Regions from separate parts of the Bacillus sp. FSL H8-0534 genome, predicted to be linked through region 1. Evidence: riboswitches for the same ligand, from Rfam matches in the RefSeq annotation. Region 1 holds a riboswitch; each other region holds the start of a gene.
The links. Region 1 has a riboswitch for S-adenosylmethionine ahead of metK (methionine adenosyltransferase). Riboswitches for the same ligand answer to the same signal wherever they lie in the genome.
Positions count from the first base shown of each region.

Region 2: another riboswitch for S-adenosylmethionine. It lies ahead of MHH71_RS00080 (hypothetical protein); the one in region 1 lies ahead of metK (methionine adenosyltransferase).
Region 3: another riboswitch for S-adenosylmethionine. It lies ahead of MHH71_RS02695 (ECF-type riboflavin transporter substrate-binding protein); the one in region 1 lies ahead of metK (methionine adenosyltransferase).

Region 1 is NZ_JBBOUC010000001.1:3,886,552-3,896,775, forward strand. Features, by position in the region: gene MHH71_RS19705 (ATP-binding protein) at 1-1,074, shown strand, start outside; gene MHH71_RS19710 (hypothetical protein) at 1,197-1,529, opposite strand; gene MHH71_RS19715 (Nif3-like dinuclear metal center hexameric protein) at 1,530-2,447, opposite strand; gene MHH71_RS19720 (iron-sulfur cluster biosynthesis family protein) at 2,574-2,897, shown strand; gene MHH71_RS19725 (DMT family transporter) at 3,012-3,917, shown strand; gene MHH71_RS19730 (hypothetical protein) at 3,946-4,167, opposite strand; gene MHH71_RS19735 (ATP synthase subunit I) at 4,675-5,046, shown strand; gene pckA (phosphoenolpyruvate carboxykinase (ATP)) at 5,372-6,958, opposite strand; SAM riboswitch class I at 7,188-7,310, shown strand; gene metK (methionine adenosyltransferase) at 7,475-8,674, shown strand; gene MHH71_RS19750 (GNAT family N-acetyltransferase) at 9,172-9,696, opposite strand; gene MHH71_RS19755 (hypothetical protein) at 9,710-9,901, opposite strand; gene MHH71_RS19760 (hypothetical protein) at 9,908-10,087, opposite strand.
Region 2 is NZ_JBBOUC010000001.1:11,563-21,786, forward strand. Features, by position in the region: gene MHH71_RS00060 (ABC transporter ATP-binding protein) at 1-1,418, shown strand, start outside; gene MHH71_RS00065 (ECF transporter S component) at 1,391-2,113, shown strand; gene MHH71_RS00070 (YwiC-like family protein) at 2,328-3,038, shown strand; gene MHH71_RS00075 (hypothetical protein) at 3,085-3,276, opposite strand; SAM riboswitch class I at 3,611-3,709, shown strand; gene MHH71_RS00080 (hypothetical protein) at 3,812-4,072, shown strand; gene MHH71_RS00085 (NAD(P)H-dependent oxidoreductase) at 4,356-4,931, shown strand; gene MHH71_RS00090 (hypothetical protein) at 4,928-5,290, shown strand; partial or broken gene MHH71_RS00095 (TIGR00366 family protein) at 5,501-5,792, opposite strand; gene MHH71_RS00100 (serine hydrolase domain-containing protein) at 5,830-7,092, opposite strand; gene MHH71_RS00105 (MFS transporter) at 7,193-8,392, opposite strand; gene MHH71_RS00110 (MarR family winged helix-turn-helix transcriptional regulator) at 8,407-8,826, opposite strand; gene phaZ (intracellular short-chain-length polyhydroxyalkanoate depolymerase) at 9,001-9,915, shown strand; gene MHH71_RS00120 (hypothetical protein) at 9,979-10,224, shown strand, end outside.
Region 3 is NZ_JBBOUC010000001.1:481,372-491,595, reverse strand. Features, by position in the region: gene MHH71_RS02735 (GrpB family protein) at 1-396, opposite strand, end outside; gene MHH71_RS02730 (serine/threonine protein kinase) at 526-1,398, shown strand; gene MHH71_RS02725 (sensor histidine kinase) at 1,509-2,774, shown strand; gene MHH71_RS02720 (alpha/beta fold hydrolase) at 3,320-4,114, opposite strand; gene MHH71_RS02715 (hypothetical protein) at 4,797-5,108, shown strand; gene MHH71_RS02710 (YjcZ family sporulation protein) at 5,369-5,467, opposite strand; gene MHH71_RS02705 (energy-coupling factor transporter transmembrane component T family protein) at 5,636-6,463, opposite strand; gene MHH71_RS02700 (ABC transporter ATP-binding protein) at 6,456-8,156, opposite strand; gene MHH71_RS02695 (ECF-type riboflavin transporter substrate-binding protein) at 8,167-8,715, opposite strand; SAM riboswitch class I at 8,862-8,979, opposite strand; gene MHH71_RS02690 (aspartate/glutamate racemase family protein) at 9,137-9,817, shown strand; gene MHH71_RS02685 (PAS domain-containing sensor histidine kinase) at 9,949-10,224, opposite strand, start outside.

The DNA.
Region 1 (10,224 bases):
CTAGAAATGGGTTTAGGGATATGGTTGTATATTCTCATGGTTATATTGGTGTTTGTGGGAATATATGTGGCGAAGCGACAGAATCCATATGCTGTGAAATATATTATTTTCATAGGATATAATATATTAGATTTCATTCATAATTTTATCATTTACTATGGAACAGATTTAGAGTTTGATGCAGGGAATATAGTGGAAGGGTTTTTCTTTCTTTTTGCACCATTATTTGTAAATAAACGCTATTTTTGGTTAGTAACCGGAGGGACAATAATAAAGTATGTTTTAATGGGATTCATTGTGAATTCTTTTATTGTTCTCATTCCTATTGTTCTTTGTAGCTTGTTTTCCATTATAGGATGGATTATTTTATTGAGATTCCAATCTTATATACACACAATTGAAATGACACATAAGGAATTGCAACAATCGGAGAAGATGGCTGTAATTGGAAGGGTGGCAACAGTTATCGGTTTTAAAATGCGTAATCCATTGATGCTGTTGAACGGTTTTGTTAGAGGACAAAAAGAAAAGTATCCTGAGGATAAAGCCTATTGTGATATTATGGAGCAAGAAATCGAAAGAATCGATACAATTGCCACCGAACTGGTGGAGCTTGGAAATTCTAAGCCAATGGAATGCGGGAATCATAATATAAAAGACATTCTTTCATACGTGGTAAGAATTATGGGACAGCCTGCTTCGGAACGAGGAATTAAAATACATACCATTTATAAAGGTGAGTTACCAAGTATAATATGTAATGAAAAACGTTTAAAACAAGTGTTTTTAAATTTAATAAAAAATGCGATTGAATCTATGCAAGATGGTGGAATAATTATCATTGAGGTTACATTAAAAGATGCAATGATCATTCGAATCAAGGATGAGGGATGTGGCATACCGAAAGACAAAATGCCTAAACTGAGCGAAGCTTTTTATACAACGAAAGATGATGGAACTGGTTTAGGATTAATGGTTACATATAAGATTATTGAAGAACATCAAGGCAAGATACAGTTTGAGAGTGAAGTTGGAGTAGGGACTACAGTTGAAATTACGTTGCCAATTCACTGATGAATGGGAAAGAGAGGGAAGCAGATCCTCTCTTTTTATTTAAAATGATCGTTACATATACCTTATTAGATTTATTATCTATTCCTGATAACTAAAAGATCCGCAGTATTAGCGAATCTTTTTTAATCTCGTAGACCAAATCCAATTACTTTCTTTGTTTTCATATCAACAAATGCATCTACATTTCCAAGTTTGTAAGAACGATCAGATGGGAATGAAATACGATAAACCTCTTTTCCTATATAAGAGGAATCTTTGACCGAAGATATTCCGGCTTGCAATGTTTCAGTTGTAATTGTAGCATGCTTCCAGCCATCACTTAGTTCTTCTTTCGTATGTTCAGATAATTGATCCCACACTGTTTTTCTTAATTCGTCTTCAGGGTTATTTTTACATGCACCTAATAAAAAACAGGTAAGAAAGAGAAATATGAAAAAAATTTTTCGAATGCGCATTTAATACCACCATTTCTTTTGCGGAAGTAAAACAACATCCACATCAAAGTTTTCTATAAACCAATCACGCATTAATGTTTTCTTCACTAAGTATTCAGAAGCAGAGTGTGACACACTGATAAGTGACATATTCGTTTCTTTCACATATTCCATAATTAATGAATACTTATGTTTGCCGTATTCGTTATCAATATGGCAATGAATTTCACCTGTAATATACGCCTCAGCGCCCTTTTCTTCTGCTTCTTTAAGAAGATCTATTTTATCACCGCATCCAGCGATAATTGCAATTTTTGTGATAAATTCATGTCGTTTGCCTTCAAAGTCTATATATGGAATGTGAAAGAGTTCTTTTAGTTGGTTTTCGAGTTTTCTTGTTGTTGTTTCAGGAATTTTGCAAATGAGTCCACATGGTATATCTTTACCATCATAAGCAAAACCATCTACTATATCGGCCTCTAGAGCTTTTGCAATCGCAATGCTTGTTCCGTATGTTTGATGATGATCCATTGGAACATGGCATGTATAAATAGAAAGGTCTTTATCTTTGATTTCTTGTAAATAGTGAGCTGGAATCGGTAAAAAGCCTCGTCCGGATTTTCCAAGAGGATCACCGCATTCCATCACAAGAGGATGATGCATAAAAAGTAAATCACCTGGTTTCGATTGTAAGATGAACTTTTCAAGAACATCATCTGTTGGGAAGACTGCTAAAAAGACGCTATTTACAGTTGCAGCCCCTTTTATCATAAGTCCGTTAAAGGTATTTACAAAGTCTGTTTCAAAAAAATGTTGCCAAGGAAAATCAATTAGATCGTATACAGCTGGAATAAAGCGGCTGAAGGCACCGTCTTTTCCATATTTTTTAATTTGAAATAAATGATCAAGTGCTTGTTGTATTTCTTGTAAAGCTGCCATAATTCATCCTCCTTTATCACATACATTTTATATTAGTCTTAATTTTCTGTATACAATAAATGGATAGAATTCATAAAAAGAATGGTACAATATAAGAATTATGTACTGAGGTAGGAGGGACAATATATGTACGTTACTGTAACAGATGCAGCATATAAAAAGATTATGGATACGATTCCAAGTGAAGCGAAGTTTATAAAATTATTTTATGATAATGAAGGATGCGGCTGTGTGATGAGTGGAATTATTGATTTGGTGGCTGTATCAGAGAAAGATGAACGTGATGTAGATATTGATTCAAATAAACTACAGTTTATTGCGGATCGCACAAAGCTTGTTTTTATGGATGATAAATTGACTGTTGATTTACATGAATCAGGTGGATATTTTCAATTGAAGAGTCCGAATCAGTTTTATAATCCGAATATGAAACTCCATATTCGAGTATAACTTATGAAAAAAGGAGCAAACTGTACGCTCCTTTTTCTTATGAAATTCTTCAGTTTATAAAATGTACATTTAATTAAATTTTCTGTATAATCATCTGTGCGGAGGGGATTACGCATGAGAAGATGGGGGATTGAATTATTACTTTTAAATGTTGTTATCATTTGGGGGATAAATTATACGATCGGGAAATACGGACTTGAGGAGTTTTCAGCAGTTGAGTTTACTGCGCTCCGTATGATAGCAGCAGCACCGCTACTATTATTGCTTACATTTTATATTGAAAAGTCATTGTATATGGAAAGAAGAGATATACTAAGGCTCGTTGTTGTGAGTATTGTTGGTATCATATTGTATCAAACATTATTTATGGAAACCATCAAATATACATCCGCTACGAACGCTTCCTTACTTATTTCTATTTCACCTATTTTTACAACGATGTTTGCAATCTTTCTTAAGCAAGAGAAGTTTTCTCAGCGAAAATTAGTTGGTTCTATCATAGCGTGCAGCGGTGCAGCGCTTGTGTTATTAGCTGGACATTCGCTTGTTGGGTCTTTTTACGGAAATGGAATTGGACTGATTACATCAATGTGCTGGGGGCTATATCCAGTGTTAGCAGGACCACTTATTAAAAAATATTCAGCGCTTCGTGTGACTGCATGGTCAGCAGTTGTTGGAGCGATTCCTCTTGTTATACTAAGCGGATGGCATATTTTTTCGATGCCGTTTCAAATTGAACAAGGAATGACATGGTTTGCACTATTATATTCTATTTTCTTTGTAACGGTATTCGGTTTAGTTATGTGGTATATTGGTGTTCAAAAAATTGGAGCTTCTCATACGATGGTATATATGTATATTACACCGCTTGTTGCGGTTGTATTTGCAGCGGTATGGGCGAAGGAACAGATTTCATTACAACAAATAATTGGCGGGTGTGTTATTTTTCTCGGTTTATGGTTTGTGAAATCCGAAAAACCTGGGACGCAGCCTGTCGCGTCAGAACATATATCAAAATAGGAAAACAGATCAGTCATGATCTGCTTTCCTATTTTTTTATTTTGGGTAGAAATATGAGGAACAAAATGGCAGTAATAAGTGGGATTAAGTTGAGAAAAGGTATGCGGAACAGTGCAATGAGAATAATTCCGGAGAGAAGAACACTGAGGACAGCATAGAAGATACTATGTTTTTTTGTGTACCAATATAATGAGAGTCCTATAAGTGCAGGGATAATGAGGTGAATGAGAGCCATTAAAAAATAAATCATTATACGCCCCCTTTTTTGTGTACTTATTTTACTACATGCATGTAAATTGAAAAACTGACGTAAAACCTTTCTTTTTAGGTGGGAGAGAGAATCCTGCTATGCGTAGTAGCGGTCAGAGTCCTTTCCTGCCCCATGTCAAGTTAGAACAGAGAGGAAAAGAGTGCAGGTAACTTTTGGTGCTTCGTGGCAGCGATTTTATATGTTGGAAAATGAAAGCGGATATATATACATCATATCCATATTCTTATAGATTGATATCACTTTTTTATAAATCTATGAAAAAATGTTTGCAAAAACGTCACAAAATGATCCTACTTCCAAGCTAGAAATCTTGTATAATATTATTTCTGAAAAATATTTTAACAACATAAGTGTAGTGGTTATGTTGTTTTTCTTTGAATGTAACAGATAAAGTGAAACTTTAATCAGTGGGGGACTTCCTGCCCGTTAAGGCGGGATAAAGTCTGATGATATGTAAATAAGATGATAATGATAAAGGAGAATTGCATGATTGGTATGTCACTAAGGTCATTTAAAATCCAAATGTATTATTTGCTGGGCGCGATGCTATTAGGCTGGGCGATGACACCTTTTTCTGCTCACTTTTTAGGTGTGGGGATTGGTTTACTCGTTAGTATGTATTGTGTTTGGATTTTAGGAAGACGTATTGAAAAGCTTGGAGATAGTATTGTAAAAAAGAGTAAGGCACCAACACTTGGTATGATTAATCGCTTTGCAGCAGCGATACTTGGTGCGATTATTATGTATGAGATTGAACACCATATGGTCATGTGGGCATTTGCTGTTGGAATTATGGGTGGTTATTTTTTAATCGTTATTAATTTAGGGTATTACAGTATGAAGGATGCGAAGAAATAAATACAAAAACCTTTTCTTTTAGGTAGAAGAGAGGCTCCGTCCATGGATAGAAGCGGTCAGTGCCTTTTTTCGCCCCATGTCGCGTGAAAACAAAAGGAGAAAGTGAGTGGAGAATCTGTTTTTGTTTTCGAAGCCGCGATTTATATGTTGGGAAATCAAAATATATATAGAAAGAAGCTTACGTTTTTATCGTAAGCTTCTTTTTTATTGTAAGTATGTGTAACCTATTAAGCCGCATGGGTTTTGTCGGTGAGTACGCGCACTTTTTAGGCTACAACATACTTATTCATATGAGTAAAGGGGTATTCAAACAGTAAAGGTTAAATTAAGCGATTGGACCGCCTAATTTGATCATGTTTTCAGAAACGTTCTCGAACTTCTTGAAGTTTTCTTTGAATTTACCTGCAAGTTCGATTGCTTTTGCTTTGTAAGCAGATTTATCAGCCCATGTTTGTTCAGGCATTAATACTTCATCAGGTACACCTGGTACATGAAGTGGTACTTCAAGACCGAAGATGTCATGTTTCACTGTTTCAGCGTTATCAAGCTCGCCGTTTAATGCGGCTTGCACCATTGCACGAGTGTAACCTAAGTTCATACGTTTTCCAACGCCGTATTCGCCACCAGTCCAGCCAGTGTTTACTAGGAATACTTTTGCATCATGTTTCTCGATCTTCTCACCAAGCATTTCAGCATAGCGAGATGCATCAAGTGGTAAGAATGGAGAACCGAAGCAAGTTGAGAATGTCGCTTGCGGAGATGTTACGCCGCGCTCTGTTCCAGCTAGTTTGCTAGTGTAACCGCTTAAGAAATGGTACATAGCTTGCTCTTTATTTAATTTACTGATTGGAGGTAATACCCCAGATGCATCAGCAGTTAAGAAAATAATTGTATTTGGATGTCCAGCAACACTTGGTACGACGATATTATCAATCGCATCAATTGGGTATGCAGCACGTGTATTTTCTGTTAATGTAGTATCATTGTAATCTGCAACGCGTGTTTGATCATCAATTACAACGTTCTCAAGTACAGATCCGAATGTAATGGCATCAAAAATTTGCGGCTCTTTTTCATGAGAAAGGTTAATACATTTTGCGTAGCAACCGCCTTCAATATTGAATACACCGTTATCAGACCAACCGTGCTCATCATCACCAATTAATTTACGGTGTGGGTCAGCAGATAATGTTGTTTTACCTGTTCCAGATAAACCGAAGAATAAAGCGACATCGCCTTCTTCACCTACATTTGCAGAGCAGTGCATAGATAAAATATCTTGTTCTGGAAGTAAGAAGTTCATAATAGAGAAGATTGATTTTTTCATTTCTCCAGCGTATTCCGTACCACCGATTAATACGATGCGTTTTTCAAATGAAACCATGATGAATGCTTCAGAGTTTGTACCGTCGATCTCTGGATCTGCTTTAAAGCTTGGTGCAGAAACAATTGTGAACTCAGCTTCATGATTTGTTAATTCTTCTTCAGTTGGACGAATAAATAATTGATGTACAAATAAATTGTGCCATGCATATTCGTTAACAACTTGTAATGGAAGACGATAGTTACGATCAGCACCAGCGAATCCTTTAAATACGAATAATTCTTCTTTTTCCTTTAAGTATTCTAATACTTTTGTATATAATTTATTAAAATGTTCTTCAGAAATCGGTTGATTTACAGGTCCCCAAGCAATCTTATCGGCAACCGACGCTTCTTTCACAATAAATTTATCTTTAGGAGAACGTCCTGTATATTTTCCTGTAGAAGCAGAGACGGCACCAGTAGAAGTTAATTTTCCTTCATTTCTCATTAGTACTTTTTCCACTAATTGTGGAACGCTTAATTGAACCTGTGCATTGCTTCCGTTCAGTAATTCGTGTAATCCAATTTGGACATTCACAGTACTCATATTTATATACCATCCTTTTCATTTTAATGAAATATTTCTCGTAATCCCCATCAAGAGTATAACACAATCATATAAATAATGTATACTATTTATTTATTTTTGTTTGTGCGAATGTATTATTTTCCTATTTATATTTCGTCCAACAAATAATGCGAAAAACTTGTAGGAATATGTGAATATTAATTGACAAATGAATATCATTTCTTTAGTATAGGTTGGGACGGATACTCTCTTATCCCGAGCTGGCGGAGGGACAGGCCCGATGAAGCCCAGCAACCTCACTTGTAACGGTAATAAACAAGTGAATAGGTGCTAAAACCTGTGCGAGGCGAACGGTCTCGAACGATAAGAGCGAAGGGCAAAAAGCAGTATGCAAGTAGCAAATCAAACCTTTCCTCTATATAGGAAAGGTTTTTCTTTATACTTGTGTGGGAGAATAAATGAATGTCGCAGTTTGTGGCAAATTAAGGATGAGTTCCGTACAATATATACGATTACTGTAGGGAGGTTTACCACATGACAAAACAACGTCATCTGTTCACATCTGAGTCTGTAACTGAAGGACATCCAGATAAAATTTGTGACCAAATTTCTGATTCAATTTTAGACGCGATCTTAGCAAAAGACGCAAATGCACGTGTAGCTTGTGAAACAACAGTAACAACTGGTTTAGTATTGGTAGCGGGGGAAATTACGACTTCTACTTATGTAGATATTCCAAAAATCGTTCGTGAAACAATTCAAGGTATCGGTTACACTCGTGCAAAATACGGATTCGATGCAGAAACTTGTGCAGTTTTAACATCTATCGATGAGCAATCTGCTGACATCGCTATGGGTGTTGACCAAGCGTTAGAAGCACGTGAAGGTCAAATGACTGACGCTGAGATTGAGGCAATTGGTGCAGGGGACCAAGGTTTAATGTTTGGTTTCGCATGTAATGAAACAAAAGAATTAATGCCACTTCCAATCTCACTTGCTCACAAATTAGCTCGTCGTTTAACGGAAGTTCGTAAAGATGAAACATTAGAATATTTACGTCCAGACGGTAAAACGCAAGTTACAGTTGAGTATGATGAAAATGGTAAACCAGTACGCATCGATACAATTGTAATTTCTACACAGCATCATCCAGAAGCTACATGGGAACAAATCGATCGCGACTTAAAAGAGCACGTAATCAAAGCTGTAGTACCAGCAGAATTAATGGATGAGGAAACGAAATTCTTCATTAACCCAACGGGGCGCTTCGTAATCGGTGGACCACAAGGGGATGCTGGTTTAACAGGACGCAAAATTATCGTTGATACTTACGGCGGATACGCTCGTCACGGCGGCGGTGCATTCTCTGGTAAAGATGCAACAAAAGTTGACCGTTCTGCAGCATACGCAGCTCGTTATGTTGCGAAAAACATCGTAGCAGCTGGTCTTGCTGAAAAAGCAGAAGTACAACTTGCATACGCAATCGGCGTGGCACAACCAGTATCAATTTCAGTTGATACATTCGGCACTGGTAAAGTATCTGAAGAAGTACTAGTAGAACTAGTTCGTAACAACTTCGATCTTCGCCCAGCTGGTATCATCAAAATGTTAGACTTACGTCGCCCGATTTACAAACAAACAGCAGCTTACGGCCACTTCGGACGTACTGATGTAGAGCTTTCATGGGAACGTACAGACAAAGCAGCAACTTTAAAAGAGCAAGCTGGTCTATAATATAAGAAGAAAAAAGCTTTGCGCGAAGGCGCGAAGCTTTTTTTTTTAGGCATGTTAACACACATTTGGGTAAAGTTAATCTTGAACTTTATTCAAATGTATATTGGCTAATTTGATTGCACATAATTGTGGAATCAAATTTAGGAAGTTAACTACTGTCAATAATTGGATGGGTGTTAGTGGTTTAAAATATCCCCCAAAATATTCATCACTTGTTACATGGATAAAATAATATGAGATTATTGCAGATAATATATTGCCTATTATAAAAGTGGCTGTAGTATTCAAGCATTTACAACAAAAAGCAAGTAGTGAGGTTACAAGCAGCATAATGAAATAACCAATCATAGAACGATCAGTGAAATCTTTATACATGGAAAAATATACGAACGGAAAGCAGTATACACAGATGATTAGTATAGTAAGGATTACTTTTTTATTTATTTACCACCTTAAAAAGTAGTTGTTTTACATTCTTCACTGATGGAAATTTCACATTACTTGTAGTTGTTCTGCAGCAAGGCAAACATTTCAATATCATGCCATTTCCCATTTCGGAATACAGCTTCTTTACAGGTACCTTCATGTTGAAAGCCGAGCTTTTTATAGAGAGAAATGGCTTTATCATTAAATGAAAATACACGTAAGGATACACGATGTAAGTTCAATTCTAAAAAGGCATAATTTAATAACACTGTTAAGGCTTCTTTCCCGTATCCTTGTCCCCAGCAATTCTTTTTACCGATATCAATAATACATTCCGCATTCCGATTGTGTGGATCGATGTTAATTAAAGAAGTGAGACCAATAGGAAGATGACTATCTTTTTGTTCAATGATATAACTTTTAGAAGTGGGAGAGTGGATGATTTGTTTGCAAAACGCTTCTGTTTCTTGAACGGAATGGACATCAAGATTAAGGATAGTGGTATTCATAACTTCTATATCGTTCCGCCAAAGATGATAGATGGGAATATCGTCTTCTGAAAACTTTCGTAAGCGAATTCGATTTGATTCGAACAATTCGGTATACCTCCTATTTCACCTCATTATTTTGTTTCGTGAATACTCCAACACACGAACCACAATATACTTCTCCATCAAGCTCAATATATTTTTTCATATTCGTCATCCCGCTTGGAGGGAACGGCATATGAATCCATGCTTTTTCATATGTTTGAATCTCTTTTCCGCATGATCTGCAAATTGTAGTTTTTTTGCGAAACAATGGTCATCATCCTTTCTTTTGACGCGCTTTTCCAGCACAAAATGCACTGCATAGTAAAAAGAGTGTCGCAAATCCCCAGCCGCCAATTGCTGAATATGGAACAGCATCCTTTAATGCCATCCCAGCACTGATGGAAGCGACAAATAGAAGGATAAATACCGTTGTGAGTTTTTGATAAAGTTCCATGAATGAACCTCCTAATTATGAAAATTTATTTAGTATGTATCTGGTTATTTCGTGCGATTCCTAATCCATTGAAATAAAATAAAGCAAGAGGAACCACGGTTCTCGATAATAACGAATAGAGTCGTCTAGCATGAATA
Region 2 (10,224 bases), 3.9 Mb from region 1:
TGTCAGCACAAGAAGTGGGAATGGTGTTTCAAAATCCAGAAAATCAACTTGTTATGGATACGGTAATTCAAGAATTGGCATTTTCTCTTGAAAATGTTGGTTTAGAGACAAGTATAATTCAAAAGAGAATCGCTGAATTAATTAGTTTTTTAGGTTTTCAAGATTTGTTACACCAGTCTGTTCACACGTTATCGGGAGGACAAAAACAACTTGTTAATTTAGCGGCAGTTCTTGTTTTGCAACCTAAATTGTTACTGCTTGATGAACCGACAGCACAGCTTGATCCAATTGCAGCAAAAGATTTTTTAGGGTTATTGAAACGAATTAACGAAGAACTCGGGATTACAATTATCATGAGTGAACATCGTTTAGACGAAGTAATGCCACTAGCAACTCGAGTTGTGTTTATGAATGCTGGGGAAATTATTTATGATGGAATTCCGCAACAGGTTATATCTAAAATGTGGACAGTAGAAGAATTCCGACCGTTTATTCCTCAAATTCCAAGATTGTTTTTAGAATGGAATGTAGAGCAAATACCCTTTACGGTAAAGGGAGCACAAACACAAATTCATTCCGAGTTACCTATCGAACATGAAGTGCCAGTTATATCGCAAACAGAAAAAAAAGAAGTGATTTTACAAGTAAAACATATATCCTTTCAATATGAAAAAAATAGCCCTTTTATTTTACGGGACTTAACCTTATCAATTGAACAAGGGAAGTGGACTGCGCTTGTTGGGAAAAATGGTACTGGAAAATCAACACTTTTAACCATCTTGGCAGGATTAAACAAAACTAGAAGAGGAAAAGTACGGTGGAACGGAACGGAGATTCATAAAATTGATTCAAAGGAACGATTTAAAAGAATAGGTTTTGTATCGCAACATCCATATTATCATTTTACATTTGAGACGGTGTGGGATGAAGTTTTTGAAAGAGCAAATGAATTATATGGTGATATAGGGAAAAAAATCGCAGGAGATATGTTGAAAAGATTTTGGCTTCATTCTATTCGAGATCGTCATCCACATGATTGTAGTGGGGGAGAACAACAGTTAATCGCACTATGTACGGCTTTATTATCGAAGCCAAATTTATTATTACTAGACGAACCGACAAAAGGGCTTGATCCAGAAAAAAAAGAAAAATTAGGTGTGCTGTTTCAAGAGTTACAAAAAGAAGGAACAACAATTGTGATGGCAACACATGACATTGAATTTGCAGCTAAATATGTTGATCATTGTATGATGTTATTTGATGGGAACGTAATTATGGATGATACACCAAAGAAATTCTTTAGTGATAATTTCTTTTATACAACATCTATTAATCGTTTTATTCGCAAGCAATTACCTTATGCATTAACGTGGGAGGATGTGTACAAATCGTGTCCAAGCGATATTTTGCTCTCATAATGCTTAGTTTCATTATTGTAATAAGTACGCTTCTCTTTACTTCTTTTGTAACAGATAAATATTATATTTGGTGTAGTTTATTTTTATTATCCATTATCATGTTACCTTTTTATATACGATTTGAGAGGAAAGCATTTGTTTCACGTGAAATAGTCATTGTAGCTGTTTTAGCAGCAATAGCAGCAGTTAGTCGTGTACCGTTTTCCATTATGCCGAGTGTACAACCAACATCTTTTGTTATTATTGTATCTGCAATTGTTTTTGGAAGTGAAACAGGCTTTATGATTGGGGCAACGGCAGCACTTGTATCTAATATATTTTTAGGACAGGGGCCTTGGACACCGTGGCAAATGTTTTCTTGGGGAATGATAGGCTTTATAGCTGGTTTACTTCGAAATACATTTATAATGAGAAAGTTATGGGGGAGAGTCATCTATGGGTTCATAGCCGGCTTTGTTTTTGGCTGGATTATGAACTTGTGGGGGATACTTGGCTTTTTAGAAGGATTAACATGGAAAGACTTTATTGCATACTACGCTGCAAGTTTTTACTTTGATCTAGCTCATGCACTCTCAAATGTAATTTTTCTTGTTTTGTTTAGCTCATCGTGGATTAGAATTATTACAAGGTTTAAAAAGAAATATGGAATTTTAGATGATGATAAAGAGCTATTATCTCAAGTAAACAAAGCATAAGTACATATCATAAAGCATAAGAATATAAAGTAGGGTCGCGACTTACATATTCGTTTGCCTCTTTCATGCTTCTTACCACTGGTGAGAAGCATTTTTTCATACATATTATATTGTGAAAAATGTCAAGAAATCGATTTAATATGCTTCGATTTTTATATGAGATTTTTTATATAATAGTAAATGAGAAAAAATTCAAAGAGGAGATGCCTTATTCATGAAGCTAGTTGTTCCAAAGCAGCACGGTGCATGGGGGATGCTGCTGATTCCATTTATACTTAGTGTAATACTTGGTAAAGCTACTTTCTATCATATTCCACTCTTTATCGCTTGGTTATTTATCTATTTAGCAACATATCCATTTTTAATGTACATGAAGCAACCGCGAAAGAAAGCATTTTTACATTCAGCAATTATTTATTTTATTATTGCATGTGTCTTCGGTATACTATCTTTACTATACGAGTGGAGAATTCTTTTCCTCGCAGCTGTTATGATTCCGCTCTTTTTTGTGAATATATATTTTGCTCGTCAAAAAAGGGAACGAGCTTTAGTAAATGATATTTGTGCAATACTTGTTTTCTGCACGGGCGGTTTGATTAGTTATTATTTTTCAATGAAAACAATTGATGAAACAGCATGTTGGATTGCAGCAACTTCTTTTTTATACTTTTTAGGTAGTACATTTTATGTGAAAACTATGATACGTGAAAAGAATAACCCGACATATCGTTATGTATCATGGGGATATCACATTTTCTTAACTGTTGCATTGTTTGTAGTAAACCCATGGCTTTCTCTAGTTTTTATACCTAGTCTAGTTCGAGCAATTATATTATATGGTAAGAAAATATCTATTTTAAAAGTAGGGGTTTTAGAAATCGTTAATTCTGTATATTTTTTAATTGTCACGGCAATACTGTTTTAGTATGCCATTTGAGTTACATCCCATCTAGTAAATAGATGGGATGTATTTATTCTTGTTCCAAAATATGAACCGCATGATCACATTTTTGTAAGGCGTGCTCCACAGCCTGTAAGGATTGTTCTATACGTTCTCGATTATCACTTTTTTCGACTGTTTGTAATGCGTTTTCTAAAGATTGTTTTGCTTCATGTAAAGAATGATAAGAATCTTGAACATATCCACGTGCGTTTTTGCTCATTATATATTACTCCTTTATCCCGCTATTTGTGGGCAGTAATACTCCTACCTCAAAATTCGGTGAAAGAAAAGAAGTTAGGTGGGAGTTAAACTGCCCGTAAAAGCTCGATTGGTCGGGCTAATAATCAGTGGGGGATGTAGAAAACCCCCACTGATTAAAGTTCCACTCTATTGCATACACTTCTAGTATGAACGTTAGAAAAGAAAATATAACTTGTTTTAAATGTTTTATCCCTGCTATTACAGATAGTAATGGTTCAATTGATTAAAGTTTCACTTTATATGATTTGACAATTGAAATGAAAATGGCTATAGTAGGCTATAAAGTGAATATTTTCTTATCCAGAGAGGTGGAGGGACTGGCCCGATGAAACCCAGCAACCGCGATGCAGGTGCTAATTCCAGCAGAACATATTTGTTCTGGGAGATAAGACGAAGATATATACGTAACTTCTTCTTATCGAAGAGGTTTTTTTGTTGCAAAAAAACCGATTCTAAAAACAACAGAATAAGAAGAAAGGGGTTGCAATTGTACTGTGACACTTGAAAAATACGTAAAGCTGCGTAATGCAGTATATGAATATATGATGGAGCAAGATAAACCAATATCACTATTAGATATTCAAGAACATATCGTTTCGCATCATGAAGGAAAATTCACGAAAAAAATGTTACACCAATTTTATTTATCAAGGTTATTAGACGAATTGAAACTGGATGGGAAAATTACTTTAGCTGATGAAGAATACCTCTATGCTGAAAAAGGGGTATATTATAAGGCGCGAAAAGGGAGCTAGGCTCTCTTTTTTCATGCTATAATTTATCTGAAAATTAAAAGGAGTATGTAGAGTAAAAGACTGCAGAAGCAGCCTGATACAAGGGAATGGTGTTGAGTGTGTAGTGTCAAAAGTTGAATATGCCCTGAAAGAGGCATTTCATTCGGCTAAAAACGAAAAGAGACACCTTCGCCGAGTAGGTGTCAGTTGTTGTGTCATGTAGGCTTGCTACTTGACATGTATTAGAATATCATGCAAACCAGGCGGAGTCAAAAGGGAATTTAAGGAAAGGTGTTGTTTGGAGATGAATGTACTAATCATATATGCACATCCCAATCCATCTAGTTTCAATGCAGCTATATTAGAACATGTACAAAAAGGACTGCAAAAAACAAATCATTTTGTTACATTGCTTGACCTATATAAAGAACAATTTAACCCAGTACTTATTTTTAATGAAGATAAGAGAAGACGTGATTTAGCATATGAAGAAGAGACAGAAAAATACAGAAGATTGATCAAAGAGACAGATTTTTTTATTTTTATTTATCTAATATGGTGGTGGGGAATGCCAGCTATTTTGAAAGGGTTTATTGATCGCGTTTTTGTTACAGGATTTTCTTATAAATATGAAGGGGCGTTACCAAAAGGATTACTCATAGGAAAAAAAGCATGGGTTATTAATACTTTAGATTCGCCGTTATGGTACGTGGCACTCTTATATCGCTCTGCTGATTGGGTGATTATGAAAAAGGGGATTTTACGATTTTGTGGTATACGCCAAATAAAACGTTCAGTCTTTCAATCTGTAAAAACAAGTAAAGCGATAAAACGGGAAAAGTGGCTGCTAGAAATGCAAGAAAAGGCTAAAAAATTATGAGTGAAATAGAAAACATAATGAGATGCTGTAATCGTACTGATGAATTGTTCCGTACATATATTGCTTGTTTGCTTCAATTGAAACACCATAGCGAGATGTTTCAAAAAGTGTATCAAGAACTAAGAGTTGATTATTTAGTAAGGGGAATTTGTGAACGGGAAGTCGATGGGGTTATTAAAGAAAGTAAGGAGTATAAGATGTATGACTTACCCAAAGCATTACGGTGGGATCTTTTACGAGCAAACCCTTCGAGTATAGAAAATGTATGTACAGAATTATTTGGGTACGGGAGTTTAAATTTCACTACTAGGGAATGGGGAAATGTGATTATATGTATTGAAAATGAACAATCACAATAATAGTTATTATGTAAAAAAGCTAGTATAAAACTAAGTCATATCGTTTTCAAATCAGCGAGGGGAAAGGGTTACTTTTTCGTTTTTATTGAGATTGTGTAGAAATAATAAAGTTATTTCATTTTTCTTCTAAGAACACTCCCCTTCTGGCAAACGATATATAGGAAATTTTTTTAGTTGTTTCGTAATTGTTTTATTTAGTATCATTTTGATTTAAATAAAAAGAAAGCATAAACTGATGATTACCCCTGCATATAGTAAATTAACAACACAAAACCCTATCATATCGCGCACCTAAACCAACAATGGCTAATACAGGTAATGCCCAGAAAGGCTGTATTAAGTTCGTCCAAGCATCGCCCCAAGCGATTGCCATCACAGTTTTCGCGGTAGGTACACCAAGTTCCGTGCCAGCTGGGATCATTTTAGGGGCTTGAACGACTCATTGTCCGCCTCTAGATGGAACAAAAACATTTACAATTCTCGAGCTTAAAAATGTGAATAATTGAATGTTTTGATGAATCATAAATAAAGAAAAGCTTTCACTCCTGTGAAAGCTTTTCTAAGTGTTTTGCAATTTGTATATACATATTGGAGTAAGTAGAATGGACATCACTGCTCGGACTAGCATTTGATGAAAAGTGTACAATCACCATATTTGCATTTGGATCGATATAGAGGCATTGTCCGTAACTTCCTAACACTTCAAAAGCGCCCTGTTCGTTATGAGGAATCCACCATTGATTATGATAAGAAATAGGTGCACCTGGCCCGATTGCTAATTCGCCTTCTTGTACGCTCTTTACACTTTCCGAAATAGAGGAAGGGAGAACTTGCACGTCATGATAGCGACCGTTATGTAAAATCAATTGCCCAAATCTGGCCATATCTCTTGCAGTGGCATTTAAACCGGCGCTTGCCTGTTCAACTCCTGTTTCATCCGTAATATAATACGCATTTTCTTCCATACCTATTTTGGACCAAATTCGTTCACTTACATTTTCGGCTAATGATTTGCCGGTCACTGTCCGTATAATCCAGCCGAGTGTTTCAGATGAGCCGTTATTATATGAAAATGCAGTTCCAGGTGATGCTGTTTCTTTTGCTTCTCGTAACATATCATAAATTTTCATTGGGCCATCATAGTTTTTAGCACGAGGAAGAATATTACTAGCTAAATATAACTGTGCATCTTGATTTTCTAATCCCGGTTGTATATACCCATGTGTCGGGTATTCAGCAGAAACCTGCATGTCCATTAATTGTTGAATTGTTGCTTTCCCGAAAGGTGTATTTCGTAATTCTTTGACATATGTTTCAGCGGTCTTGTGTACATTGATGAGTCCTTCTTCGGTTAATGATTGTACAAGTGCACCAGTAAATACTTTTGCTAAAGAGGCCATTCCATGCGGCCCATTTTGTTTATATCCATTGAAATAATGCTCGTAAACAAGTTTTTCGTTATGTACAATGACAAATGCATCTGTTTTATTCTCATCTAATAGTTTTTTTAAAGGAATATTGCCTCCATTTTCCTTTTTAACAGAAAAATCATCTAAGTTTTGTAATGCAGTAGGGAATGGGGATACTTGCTCAGGATTATTTTTCACTTCGCTCGTTAACGTTAATTCTTTCATATGTGTGTATGACCAACGTAAGTAGGGGTCTTGTAACCAGTTTTCCTTTGTCACGTTCTCTTTAGAAGGAGAGACTTTGTTTTGTTTGAAAAATGCAAATCCAAGCCCAGTTACTATAAATAGTAGTGTAAGTATGAGCAATAAAAGGGGAGATTTTTTAAAGTTCATCTATGTACCTCCTTGTTATTTCTACAGTAAGTATACGCTCGTTTTCTTAGAAATACAAAATAAGGAAAGTAAACAGAGGAGTTTACTTTCCTTATTAACATTAAGCTGATAATTTTCTGTCTGTATGTTGCTTTTTGAACTTTTGTTTTCTGCCATGTAGACCATAATAAATAAGTAATGTGAATGCAACGATAATGGCAGCAATGAAATACATATTATGATAACTTGATTTTGCAGCTACTATACCTAATATGAAAGAACCGAAACCAATACCGCTATCAAAGAATGAGAAATAAGTGGCTGTTGCTGAGCCGCGTCGATGGTTTGGAGCCGCGGAAATAGCAATGGTTTGGAAACTTGGAATTAATGTTCCGTAGCCTAAACCAATTAATACACCTGCACCAAGGAACCAAAATGACGTTTGTGCTTGGCTTAAGATGAACATTCCAATTGTAAAAATAATAATCGAAGGATAAACAAGTATATTTTCACCGAAACGATCAAATATTTTCCCTGTGAATGGACGAGAAAGTACAACAACGAGTGCGTACACAATAAAGAAGTAGCTTGCAACTTCTCCTAAACCAATTTCTTTTGCATAAATAGGAATAAAAGATAAAATGCCACTATAAGAAAATGCTAAAACAAATCCTGTTAGAGCAATTGGAACTGAAGAAGGTTCAATTAAATCTTTCCATTTCATTCGTTCACGTTTTTGTTTACTTACTGGCTTTTCATGTGGAATATTAACAAGTAAACCTAATAGAAATGCTAGTAATGAAAATACAGAACAAACGATAAATAGAATAGTAAATGAAAAGTGCGAAATAATCGTTAAACCTAAAAAAGGACCGATTACCATCGGCAGACTCATAAATACACCAAAATAGGCAAGTGCTTCACCGCGGCGATGCGGTGGTGCGACATCTGTTACAATTGTACCTGTTGCTGTAGTCGCCATTCCAAACCCAATCCCGTGAAGGAAGCGCAGGGCAAGTAATAAAAATAAACTTTGTGCACCGAAATACATCACGGTAGCAGCTAAAAATAACGAAAGTGAAATAAATAATATTTTCTTTCTCCCTAAATCGTCAAGCCACTTTCCGGTAAATGGGCGGCATAGGACAGAAGAAATAAGGAATACTGTTGCGACTAAACCAATTTCTTCTGGTTTTCCTTTCAATCCGTCTATTACATAGACGGGCAGGGTGGTCATAAGCATGTAAAACGTTAAAAAGAGAAACAGACTACTAAAACAAGTTCCAAGGAAGTCCTTCGTCCAAAGTCTCTCACTTTGCATCGTCATCCCTCCAATTAATCATCTAAATTTTTAATAATAGCTTCTAGTACTTGAAATGCTCGCTGCAAGTCTTCTTCATTAATATCCTGCAACGTTTTTTCTTCAAAAGTATCAACTTCTTCTTGCCATACTGGAATCATTTCTAATGCTGTTTCTGATAAGGAAATGAGCTTTTCACGGCGATCTTTCCCCTCAGTTCGAATGATCCATCCCATCGTTTCCATACGTGTTAATGTACGAGTCATCGTTGGAGATTCAACGTTTAAGTATTGACATAGCTCAGTTTGTGTACAAGGCCCCGTTTGATTGATTCGGAAAATAACAGCCCATTGTGCACTAAATAAACCTGTTGGTGACACACGTTCATTAAATTTCTTAGTAAACTTTCGAGAAGTTTGACTGACAATGTGAAAAAAATGTTGTTTTTCGTCCATGTATTTAATCCTTTCAAATTAGTTACCTAGCTAACTATATACCTCTTTACCATAATTGTCTAGCAATAGATATGTTGTTTTATGTAAAAATTTTGTATCGTTTTCGTATTGAGAACATACATTCTATATGGTATTCTGAAAATAAGTTTACAATTTTCTTTCTATTATAGTTGGATGGGGGAATGTGTGATGATTAAGCCTGCAACAATGGAATTTGTTTCGTTATCAAATGGAGAAACAATCGCATACCAAGAAATTGGAAGGCGAAATAAAGAAATACTTATACTCATCCACGGGAATATGACATCTTCACAGCATTGGGATTTAGTCATTGAGAAATTACAAGATGAATATCATATTTATGCCATTGATTTAAGAGGCTTTGGGAAATCAACATACAATAAGCCAATAGATTCATTGCAAGATTTTGCAGATGATGTAAAGTTATTTATAGACGAGCTACAATTGAAGAAGTTTTCACTGATGGGCTGGTCAATGGGTGGTGGCGTCGCAATGGAGTTTACGGCTTGCCATACGGAGCTTGTAGAGAAACTAATTTTGGTAGAATCAGTCGGAATGAAAGGATATCCGATCTTTAAAAAGGATATTAATGGTCAGCCTATCGTATCCACGTTATTAAAAACAAAAGAAGAAATTGCACAAGATCCTGTTCAAATTACTCCTGTACTAGATGCCATTAAAAATATGAACAAGCTCTATTATCGAACGGTTTGGGACTTACTCATTTATACACATAACAAACCAGATCCAGAGCGCTATGAAAAATATTTAGATGATATGTTAACGCAGCGTAATTTTGTTGATGTAAACTATGCTTTAATTACATTTAATATTTCAGATGAACATAATGGAGTCGTTCCTGGAAATGGATATATCCACCGTCTGCAAGTTCCAACTCTTGTCGTACAAGGAGATCGTGATTACGTTATACCGCAAGTGGTAGGAGAAGAATTAGCAAAACATCTCCCGGATGCTGAGCTAGTCATATTAGAGGATTGTGGGCATTCGCCGTTTGTTGACTGTTTAGATGAATTTACGCAGCATGTTACAATTTGGTTAGAGAAATAGTACATTCCCAAAGACCCCAATGTTACATATACTATAATATTTGTATCTAAAGGGGAATTTGCAATGAATGTTTTTACAGAAAGAATACATGAACCTTCTCTTATATTTCACTCACCATATAGTAGTCATGCATATACAAAAGTATTTGTCCATCCTATGTATATACAAGTTTATGAGCAACCTTTTGCTCCACAATCGCAAGTACAGCTTATACCAAGTGTTGCTATGTATAATTTCTTTTATGGTCCTATCTTATATGGAAGTCCGTTTTTTAAACATTTTAATCATATTGTAAAAGCACAAATTTGG
Region 3 (10,224 bases), 3.4 Mb from region 1:
TTCCACACGTGCCCATTCATGATTACTCATAAAATCAAGAAATAATAAATTGTTTTTCCAATCTTGACCACCGTGCGTATAGACGTGTAAATGATGTGTACCTGCTCTCCATTTCCCTTTTCTAAAAAAACGCCTCTGCGGAAAAGGTTTATGAAATACATATTCATATCCTATTGTTTGCAATGGTTCTATCCAATGATCAACTAATTTTAAATCTTTAACACCTATCATCATATCAATAAGAGGTTTAGCATCTAACCCTTCTACTGACGTACTTCCGATATGTTCAATCGCTAAGATGTCCTTTTTTAGCAATGTGATAAATTTCTCTTTCTCCTTCACAAATTCCGTATGCCAATTTAAATTATACGGTTCAATGATTATTTCTTTATCCATCTTTTACTCCTTTCATAATAATTACATAGCTTTAAAAGTAATTCTTTTTAACTAATCAAAACAGGATTTTTATTACTCTCCTCGAATTTATTAATATTTAATCTCATTATATAAAATAAGAGGTGTAAAATGAACGAAATTCCAGTCACACTTAGCTTTGATGATGTAACTTTTAAATTAAAAGAATATCAAGATTTTGAATGGCTTGTGAAGCTTGGTAGAGTGTTTACTGTATTTGATCAACAAGATTCTGGCAATATATGCTTTGGTATTGAAATAGATGGTCAGAAAAGATTTGTTAAATATGCTGGTGCAAAAACAATGGAGTATTCGGGAAATCCAGATGCCGCTGTTACTAGATTAAAAGAAGCTATTTTTCTTTATGAAGAATTAAAACACGATCATCTAATCGAATTAATTGATCATTATGAAGTAGAAAACGGTTATGTGGCAATCTTTAATTGGTTTACCGGAGAATGCCTTCATTCCCATTGGTCATTTCCACCACTAGCGAAATATAGTAATCCTAGTTCTCCGTTCTATCGCTATAAACAATTATCAATTGAAGAACGTCTTATTTCACTAGATCATATTTTTTCTTTCCATGTTCATGTTGAAAGAAAAAATTATGTAGCAATAGATTTTTATGATGGAAGCATTTTGTATGACTTTGAAACAAAGACAACAAAGATTTGTGATATCGATTTATATCAGAAGAAACCTTATATCAATACAATGGGAAGACTTTGGGGATCATCACGATTTATGTCACCTGAGGAATTCGAACTTGATGCAGTGATTGATGAGAAAACAAATGTATTTAATATGGGAGCAATCGCTTTTGCGTTCTTAGGAGGGGAACTCGATCGTTCTTTCACTAAATGGGAAGCAGGGAAAGAATTGTATGACGTAGCAGCTCGTACGATAGAAAAAAATAGAAATCAACGTTATGCATCAGTTGAAGAATTTCACTTAGCATGGGAATTTGCTCGAAACAAATAACAATTCAAAAGTAATCACAGTCCTCATTCCAATAATTAAAACATGAAGAAGTTGTATTTTTCCGGTATAATACTTATAGTACTGAAAACTACAATAATGAGGCATGCTAGATGAATTTTGTATACATTAACCAAAACGTATTAAATAATCTGCTTTACATTTTAAGCAGCATCTTTGTTTTTTATTTTATATATAATAATGAAATATTTTTTAAAAACTATAAAAAGATTCTTATCATTATATGCACTAGTATACCATTGATTTTATGTATGAAATTCCCTATATACATAGACGAAAACTGCGTTCACGACTTAAGACAGATCCCTTTTTTAATAGGTACACTTTATGGTGGTTTACCAGTTGGGATCGCTTTATTATCTATCATGTTATTGATTCGGTTTGTTTTTTATGGTGTTAACTTTTTAACAGTTATTGTTTATATTACCATGCTTATTTTCACTGCCTATTCTTCTTCTAAATTTAATCAATTAAACAGAAGAAAGAAGCTTATCATGTCAATGACTTTACCTTTTTTCCTTGCTTTACTTACAACCTTTATCGCTGTTGTTCTGTCAGATTTCCCAATTACAAATTCATATATCACTTATTTTATTCTACTCCCTCCAATTGTCATGTTATTTGTTGTATATATAAATGAGGTTTTAAGAGATGCCGTTATTATGAGGTCTAAATTAGTAAAGATGGAGAAGATGGAGATTGTGAGTCAACTTGCTGCGAGTATTTCACATGAAGTAAGAAATCCTCTTACCGTAGTAAAAGGTTTTACTCAACTCCTTAAAACTCCAGATTTACCACAAGAATCGCGAGAACAATATATTGAACATATTCTTGGAGAGCTAAACCGCGCTCAGGTTATCATTGATGACTACTTAACATTTGCTAAGCCAGCATCACAAAAAGTTGATAACATTGTAATAGATCAAGAATTAAAAAGAATAATAAGTATGATGATGCCATTATGTAATATGAATTCTATAAATGTTTCTGAGAATTTAGTAACAGGTTCCATCACTGGGAATACACAACATTTTCAGCAATGCTTTTTAAACCTAATAAAGAACAGTATTGAAGCGATGCTAAATGGCGGAAAACTAAGTATCAAATCATCTGCTTGTGAAAACAAAATTACTATTGTCATTAAAGACAGTGGAATTGGGATGACACAAGAGCAAATCAATCGATTTGGTGAACCTTATTTTAGTACAAAAACAAGAGGAACAGGTTTAGGTACGATGGTTGCAGTAAAAATCATTGAAACGATGAATGGTACTTTAGATATAAATAGTATTGTTAATAAAGGAACCACTTTAACGATCACATTTCCACAAAATAATGAGATTGCTAAAAAACACTAACATTTTGATTTAAAAGGAGCTTCCTATGCTCCTTTTTACTTTTCACTACATAAATTGAAATTTTAATCAATGTTTTTTCTCCATCCCCCACTGATTATTAGCCTTCACTAATCAGGTATTTACTAACATTTCATCTCCCGCCTAACTTCATTGTTTTCGATGATTTTTAAAGCGGGAATATTACTACTAGTTAATACAAAATAAGATATGCTTTTCATAAACCTTGGCTTAAATTTTTTATATATGAACCCTCCTATAAAAGGTCCTGGCTATAGCTAACTTGAAGGTATTCCTTCTTTACTCTATTTTTTATTACCTAACATAGTTGTACCACTTCTCGTATATTTACTCATTAGGTTTTACATTCGCAAGACTCCATCCGCATCAATCACCGGTACGGAAAAATAATTCGAAATATTTAGGAGGGATAACTTGAGCGCTCACTACTCTTTCACATATCAATTATCAAACGGAGCCTGATAGCTCCTTTCCCATTAAATATTTAGCACAATAAACGCATATAACTTCGAAATAAATATACTTTTTTATGGGTAAAGAAAAAGTCTCATCTCAGTATGAATAAAAGCAAACTGCTGAATCATTTCATTTAGGCATCTCGCTGCTTTTGTAGGAATTTGATGCTTTACGTTATCAATGAATTTTAATTCATTACATGGCAATTTTTCATGTAGTAATTTGGCATGACTATAAAATATTTTATCTTTCTTACCATACACCAACAAAACCGGAAGCTGAATATTTCTAAGCTGATTAGTACAATCATAATGCAAACTATAACAATAATACTGCCAGATATTTTTGGCATTCCCTTTTCGTGCCTCTTTAAACATCTTTCTGAACAATTTATGTGTATTTGAGTTGCTCCATGAAATAGACCATGCTAAAAATGAAACTGCCCCCGCTTTCGCAAGTTTCACGCCAAGTGAAATCTTATTCTTTAGATATCCATCCCTCACTTCTGACATTCCCCCGATTAGAATACCTCCTAACGCTCTTTCAGCAAAGGCCAATAAAAATTCTAATGCGACAGAGCTTCCAGTCGAATATCCACATACAAATGCTTTCTTAATCTCTAAATGATCCAACAAACATCTAATGTCTTCAGCAATCAGTGGATAGGTTATCGGTTGTTTTGAATACTGACTCCTTCCGTGTCCTCTAATATCAAAAGCAATCACCTTAAAATTTTGGGATAATCCCTCTATTTGATACTCAAAATTCACACATGTAAGTACAGGAGGATGAATAAAAACAATAGGAACCCCTTTTCCCTTAACGATATAGTACAGACTACTACCATCTACATCCAACATTGGCATGTATGTAATCACCTCAACAATCTAAAATTATTACTCTTTTTCAAAAAAACAGTAACTCTAAAAAATGATGCATACTAAAAATTGATTTTAGTACATGAGTATTTTCCTTTTGTTATTAATTTCTTTATAATTTGTTAGCTATAAGCTGTCGATATTATTCTGTTATACGTTCCTGATAACGTTGAAGCTGATTTTCGTTTAAAAAAAATGAATTTAGTCGCTCCTCAAGTTTTTCTTTTAATCTTTTCATTTATTTAAACAGAAAAACAGATGGTCTTTTTTTTGAATGTTAGCTATAAAATAACCTCTTACAGTACACTTGACGATGTGTCTTTTCACTCATTTCTGTTATTATGTGGCACTTCTTTATTTCTATTCTGGCAACTATTTAGAATAAATTACGATGGATTTTCCTTATGAATCACACATAAAATTAAAATAATTCTTTTTAATCCCATTTTTCAATATACTGCATCTCATTGATTAAATAAACATTATGTAAATGAATTTCAAATCCTTATTTATCTGTGCATGTTTCCCTTTGTAATGAGTAAACTTAGGGTTTTTAGGAAAAAAGAATCAAGAAATGTTAGCATAAATTCCGATAAAATATTGCAACATAAATCATGTGAAATTGAACTTAGTGTTTCTTTTTCCTAATTATCTTTACAGGGGGTAAAAAATGAATACTCTTAACTTCTTGATGTCACTATTCAATTCTGGAAGAAGAACTCAGCAAATGTTTAAATTATTTAGAAATAGACGGAATAACAATAGAAGCTGGATTTGGTTTTCTTTACTAGGATTAGGAACAGTTTTTAGTGTAGTAGCAACACGTAATTCAAATATGATGAAACCTATTCAACGTTTGTTCCAAGGCGTTCAAAATACAACAAAAACATTTATTCCATCCAAAGTAAATTTGGCAAATATAGAATTTGCCGATGAAATTACGCCTAACAGTCAAAAGAGACTGGGTAATCAAAGCCAATAACTATCGTGAATAATAAAAACTCGCCTTTTAGTCACAAGTATTTACAATATTAAAAAATTATGTAAATTGAACGAATTTTCCGGAAATTACCTTATTATTTCGGTGAAATTTCAACATAAAAAAAGGAGCATAGCAGCTCCTTTTTTTATGTTGAATCTCGTATTGATACTAAAAAAGTATCTTTAATGTTTTTTCTGATTACATGATTCTGTGACGAATGATTAAAAAGTTATATGTTTTTAATACCCTCAGCCTCAGCCTCAGCCCCAGCAGCTGCATCCAACAATAATTAATAAAATAAATAACACAACTAATAAAGCAAAACTTCCACCAAAACCACAAGAACCACCGAAACTCATATTCTCTCCTCCTTTTAGTATAAAACTAATGGATAATGAAATTGATCGTTTATTAACAGGTTCGTATTATACAGTATGTTTCTATGTCATTTTTGAGCATGTCTTGGATAAATTTAAAAAGGCATTGCTCTGAGCGCCTAAATTTTATCCCAATAACATCCAGAAAACTTACAATGGATACCAAAACCCTTTGAAAATATTGAACTTTAGGTAAATGGCCAGTACTAAAATTATAATGCCGATAACGAGCCCTAGATAATCCTCTTGTTTTGCTTTTGTTGTAAAATACCATGTTCGCTTCTCTTTTTTTCCGAATCCTCGTAAGTCCATTGCATTTGAAACCGTATCAATTCGCTCTAAAGAATGAATAACAAGTGGCCAAAAGATGAGTACCCGATTTTTAATACGTTCCCAAAAATTCGTCTCTCCTCTTTCAAATGGTACACCTCTTGCTTCTTGAGCGTGCTTAATCAATTTGTATTCCGCTTGTATATTCGGTATGTAACGAAGCGCAATGTTTATTGCATAGGCAATCTTATATGGTAAGCCAATTTTATGCAGGCTGCTAGCGAACTCACTTGGATGTGTCGTGTATATGAAAATAAGTGTAAATGGTAATAACGTAAAATACTTTAATGAGAGCGTAAGAGCATAAAATAGTGTTTCAAATGTAATCGTAGCATATCCAATATGCAAGAATGCTGTACTTGTACCAGTTAACTCAGATCCATGAGTTGGTGTAATCAATAAAATCATCATTGAATTTAGCATACTAAATGTGAAAATAACACTAAATATAATTACAATTTTTTTTATAGGGATTTTAGCGATCACTAATCCTAAACAACCAATGAAAAACAAGCATAATAAAATACGAAAATCAAAAAATATAAACGTAAGAGTCATCCAAATTATAAATAACAACAATTTAATTGCGCCGTCCATACGATGAAAATATGTATGATTATCTATATAAAATAAATCTGCTTTATTCATAATCCCCTCTCCTTTTTGCCTCCATATACATTTGTACAAAAACGTCTGGAAAAGGAACTTTACTCAAATTCGCTAAAGTTGTTAGCGAACTCTCCTGTAAATTAGCTTGTTGTAATACTTCGCTATTTGTTAATACGTTTGGAACAGTATCATTAGCAAGTATTTTCCCTTTATGAAGGACAACTGCACGGTCTGCATATTCTAAAGCTAGATTCATATCATGTGTAATAAAGATGAATGATATTCCTTGTGCCGCTAGTAGGCTTATACAAGACATAAATTGTTTATAATGAAAATAATCTTGTCCTGCTGTTGGCTCGTCTAATATGATAAGCTTCGGATTCCTTGTTAAAACCGATGCAATGGTAAGCCTCTTTTTTTGTCCGTAACTTAACGCTTGAATAGGCCAATTTCGGAATGGATATAATCCACAAATTCGCAATGCATCTTCTACGCGTTTATTTATTTCTGCGCTAGAAGTCTTCTTTAATTTTAATGAAAAAGCAACTTCATCCCAAACAGTAGATTGTGTAATCATATGATTAGGATTTTGCATGACATAGGAGATCACTTCTCCACGCTTTCGAATAGACCATGAACTTATATTTTCATTATCAAGTACAATTCCCCCTTCCTTCGCTTTGTTCATTCCCGTTAATGTATGTGCAAATGTAGACTTACCTGCACCATTATGGCCTAATAATGCTACAATTTCTCCCTTTTGTATAGAGAGTGTTATATCCCTTAATGTAAAATCTTTTTGCGAATATGAAAATGATATATTTTCTATTTCACATAAGATTTCTTTTTTTTGTTGTTCTTTAAACATGGTAGAATTTAACATCCATTGCTTAATCGCTTTATTCACATTTCCATGATCTAAACTTTCAATTGGATATAATTCTTCATCTAAAATATTCATTCTTATATTTTTTAATGCTTCAATATATACAGGTTCTCTTAACCCTATTTTTTGTAGCATGTTTGTTTGTAAAATTCTTTTTGGTGAATCAACCGCTACAATTTTTCCTTCTTCTATTAATATGATTTTATCAAGGTCTAATTTTAATATTTCTTCTATTCTATGCTCAATAATAACAACTGTTTTATTAAATTGTTGATGCACCTTTCGTATAAGTTCTACTGTTTTCAAACTACTCATGGGGTCTAAGTTTGCTAATGGCTCATCAAATAGTAATATGTCAGCTTCTGTTGTTAACAGTCCAGCAAGAGAAACAGTTTGTTTTTGACCACCAGATAATTCATGCGGGCTTCGTAGATGAAACGTATGCATCTGTACTTTCTGTAGTGAGTCCATAACAACAGCCTTCATTTTCTCCTGTTCTACACAATCGTTTTCTAATGAGAAAGCAACATCTTCTCCTACGGTTAAACCAATAAACTGAGAATCTTGATCTTGTAAAATAGTTCCTACATGCTTGCTTTGCTCAAAAATACTACCTTTTCGCGGATCCTTACCACATATTGAAATGTTCCCAGTACTTGATCCCTCATATGAAAAAGGGATAAGCCCATTTATACAATGGGCCAATGTTGATTTTCCTGATCCACTTCGACCGGCAATCAATACTTTTTCACCTGGATAAATACGGAATGTAACATCCTTTAAAGTAGGTTCTGTCACTTGTTTATATTGAAATGTAAATTGTTCAAAGGAAATAATCGGCTTCATTGTAATCTCCCTACTTTTCAATCTTCAAATGTGTATGTTTTTTATTTGCTTTCGCTAATCCCAGTGTGATTGGTAAACCAAGAATTAAGAACACAAGGATATCTGCAATCGTTGCACCGAATACTTGAATAACAATTTTATCCAAAGGTTCACCCATAACGATAATATCAAAAGCACCGGCAAATATGATTGCAACGACAATCCCGATTAAACCTGTTATAGCAAAATATGAAATATCTCGATTACGAAATGTTCCATTTTTCACACTGAAACTTGCTCGTTTTTGTACAAGTCCCATCGTAAATCCAATAATACCTGAGCTAAGTACCCATCCCCACCATATTCCCCATCCAGCGATGGTATCTGTCACTGTATGACCGATAAGACCAATCAAAAGTCCTGCAATCGGCCCGAAAATCGCACCAAAAATTGTTAATATAGCCAAAGCAGGCTTTATAAATGTGTTTGGTGCAATTGAAAATCCCCATAGACCTAATACACCATATATTGCAGAACCGATTCCAATTGCTACGACTAATTTTGTAGATAATTTGTTCATATGAATTCCCCTTTCATTCTAGTTAGTTTATATTAGTCCTATATGTATAAGAAAATTAAATTATGCGTCTTCACTTCCTTTCTTCTCAATTTCTCAATAAAAAATGACCTCTTTTATAAGAGGTCATTTTTTATTGAGATATGATCCTCTTATCTTTCAAAAGACAATATGTCTTTTGCGGAATTAGCACCTTCCTATTTGTATGAATAAATAGGGGTTGCTGAGGTTTCATAGGGCCGTTCCCTCCACCTCTCTGGATAAGTATTCGTTTGTAATTTGTATTATTGCATTAACGCAAGTTAATTTCAATATTTTTCTCACTATTTTTATTTTTCTTAAAACAATCTAATAAATCATTGTATTCTTATCGGAATTATGGAATAATTAGCATAACAAAACATGTTAACGGGAGGAATTTGACATGAAAGTAATCGGATTAATTGGTGGATTAAGTTGGGAATCAACGTCTCTTTATTATAAACATATTAATACACTAACTCTATCTCAGTATAATCATAATGCAAAGCTTGTTCTATATAGCATGGATTTTGGCGAAGTGACAAATTTATTACAAAATCAACAATATGAGGAAGTGCAAAATCAACTCGTTCAAGTAGCAAAAAAAATAGAGTGTTCCGGTGCAGATTGTATACTTATGTGCTCAAATACAGTACATCAATTTGCGGAAGAAGTAGAACAAGCAATCTCTATCCCCCTTCTTCATATTGGTGATGTCAGTGCTGAAGAAATTGTTGAACATGATGTGAAACGGATTGGTTTACTTGGAACAAAACAAACAATGGAACAGGACTTTTATAAAACAAGACTAGCTAATTATGGTGTTGAAACAATTATTCCGAAAAAAGATGAACGAAATTTCATTCATCATGTCATTCTTCAAGAATTGAGTAAAGGGATTATTTCACAGCAATCTAAAGTACGTTTCTTACAAATCATTCAAAAACTTATTGAAAATGGTGCAGAAGGAATTTTATTAGGTTGTACAGAAATACCGTTACTTATTTCACAGAAAGACATTTCTATTCCTGTATTTGATACTGCTTTTTTACATGCAAAAACTGCTGTACAATTCGCTGGATAATAGATAAACAACTGTATAATTTATAAGAACTCTTTAACTCTCAAAATAAATTAATATATAACAAAAGCTATCTTACAAATCATAAGATAGCTTTTTAACTCTATTATTATATGAACCAGAAAGTAATATCCTCATAAAGCCCCTGTTATAGGTAACATTGCTGCACAAGAAGTAACTTGCTCACTTTGAAACATTGGTAAATAGATTGTAACTGATGTTCCTATTCCTACCTCACTCATAATACTAATTCTTCCTTGATGACTTTCAATAATTTTATAACTGAGCATTAGTCCAATCCCAGTTCCTTTCTCTTTCGTACTATAAAAAGGTTCACCAAGTCTTTTAATTCTTTCTTCAGGAATTCCTACGCCCTCATCAACCATATTAATCGTAACTTCTTCACGCTC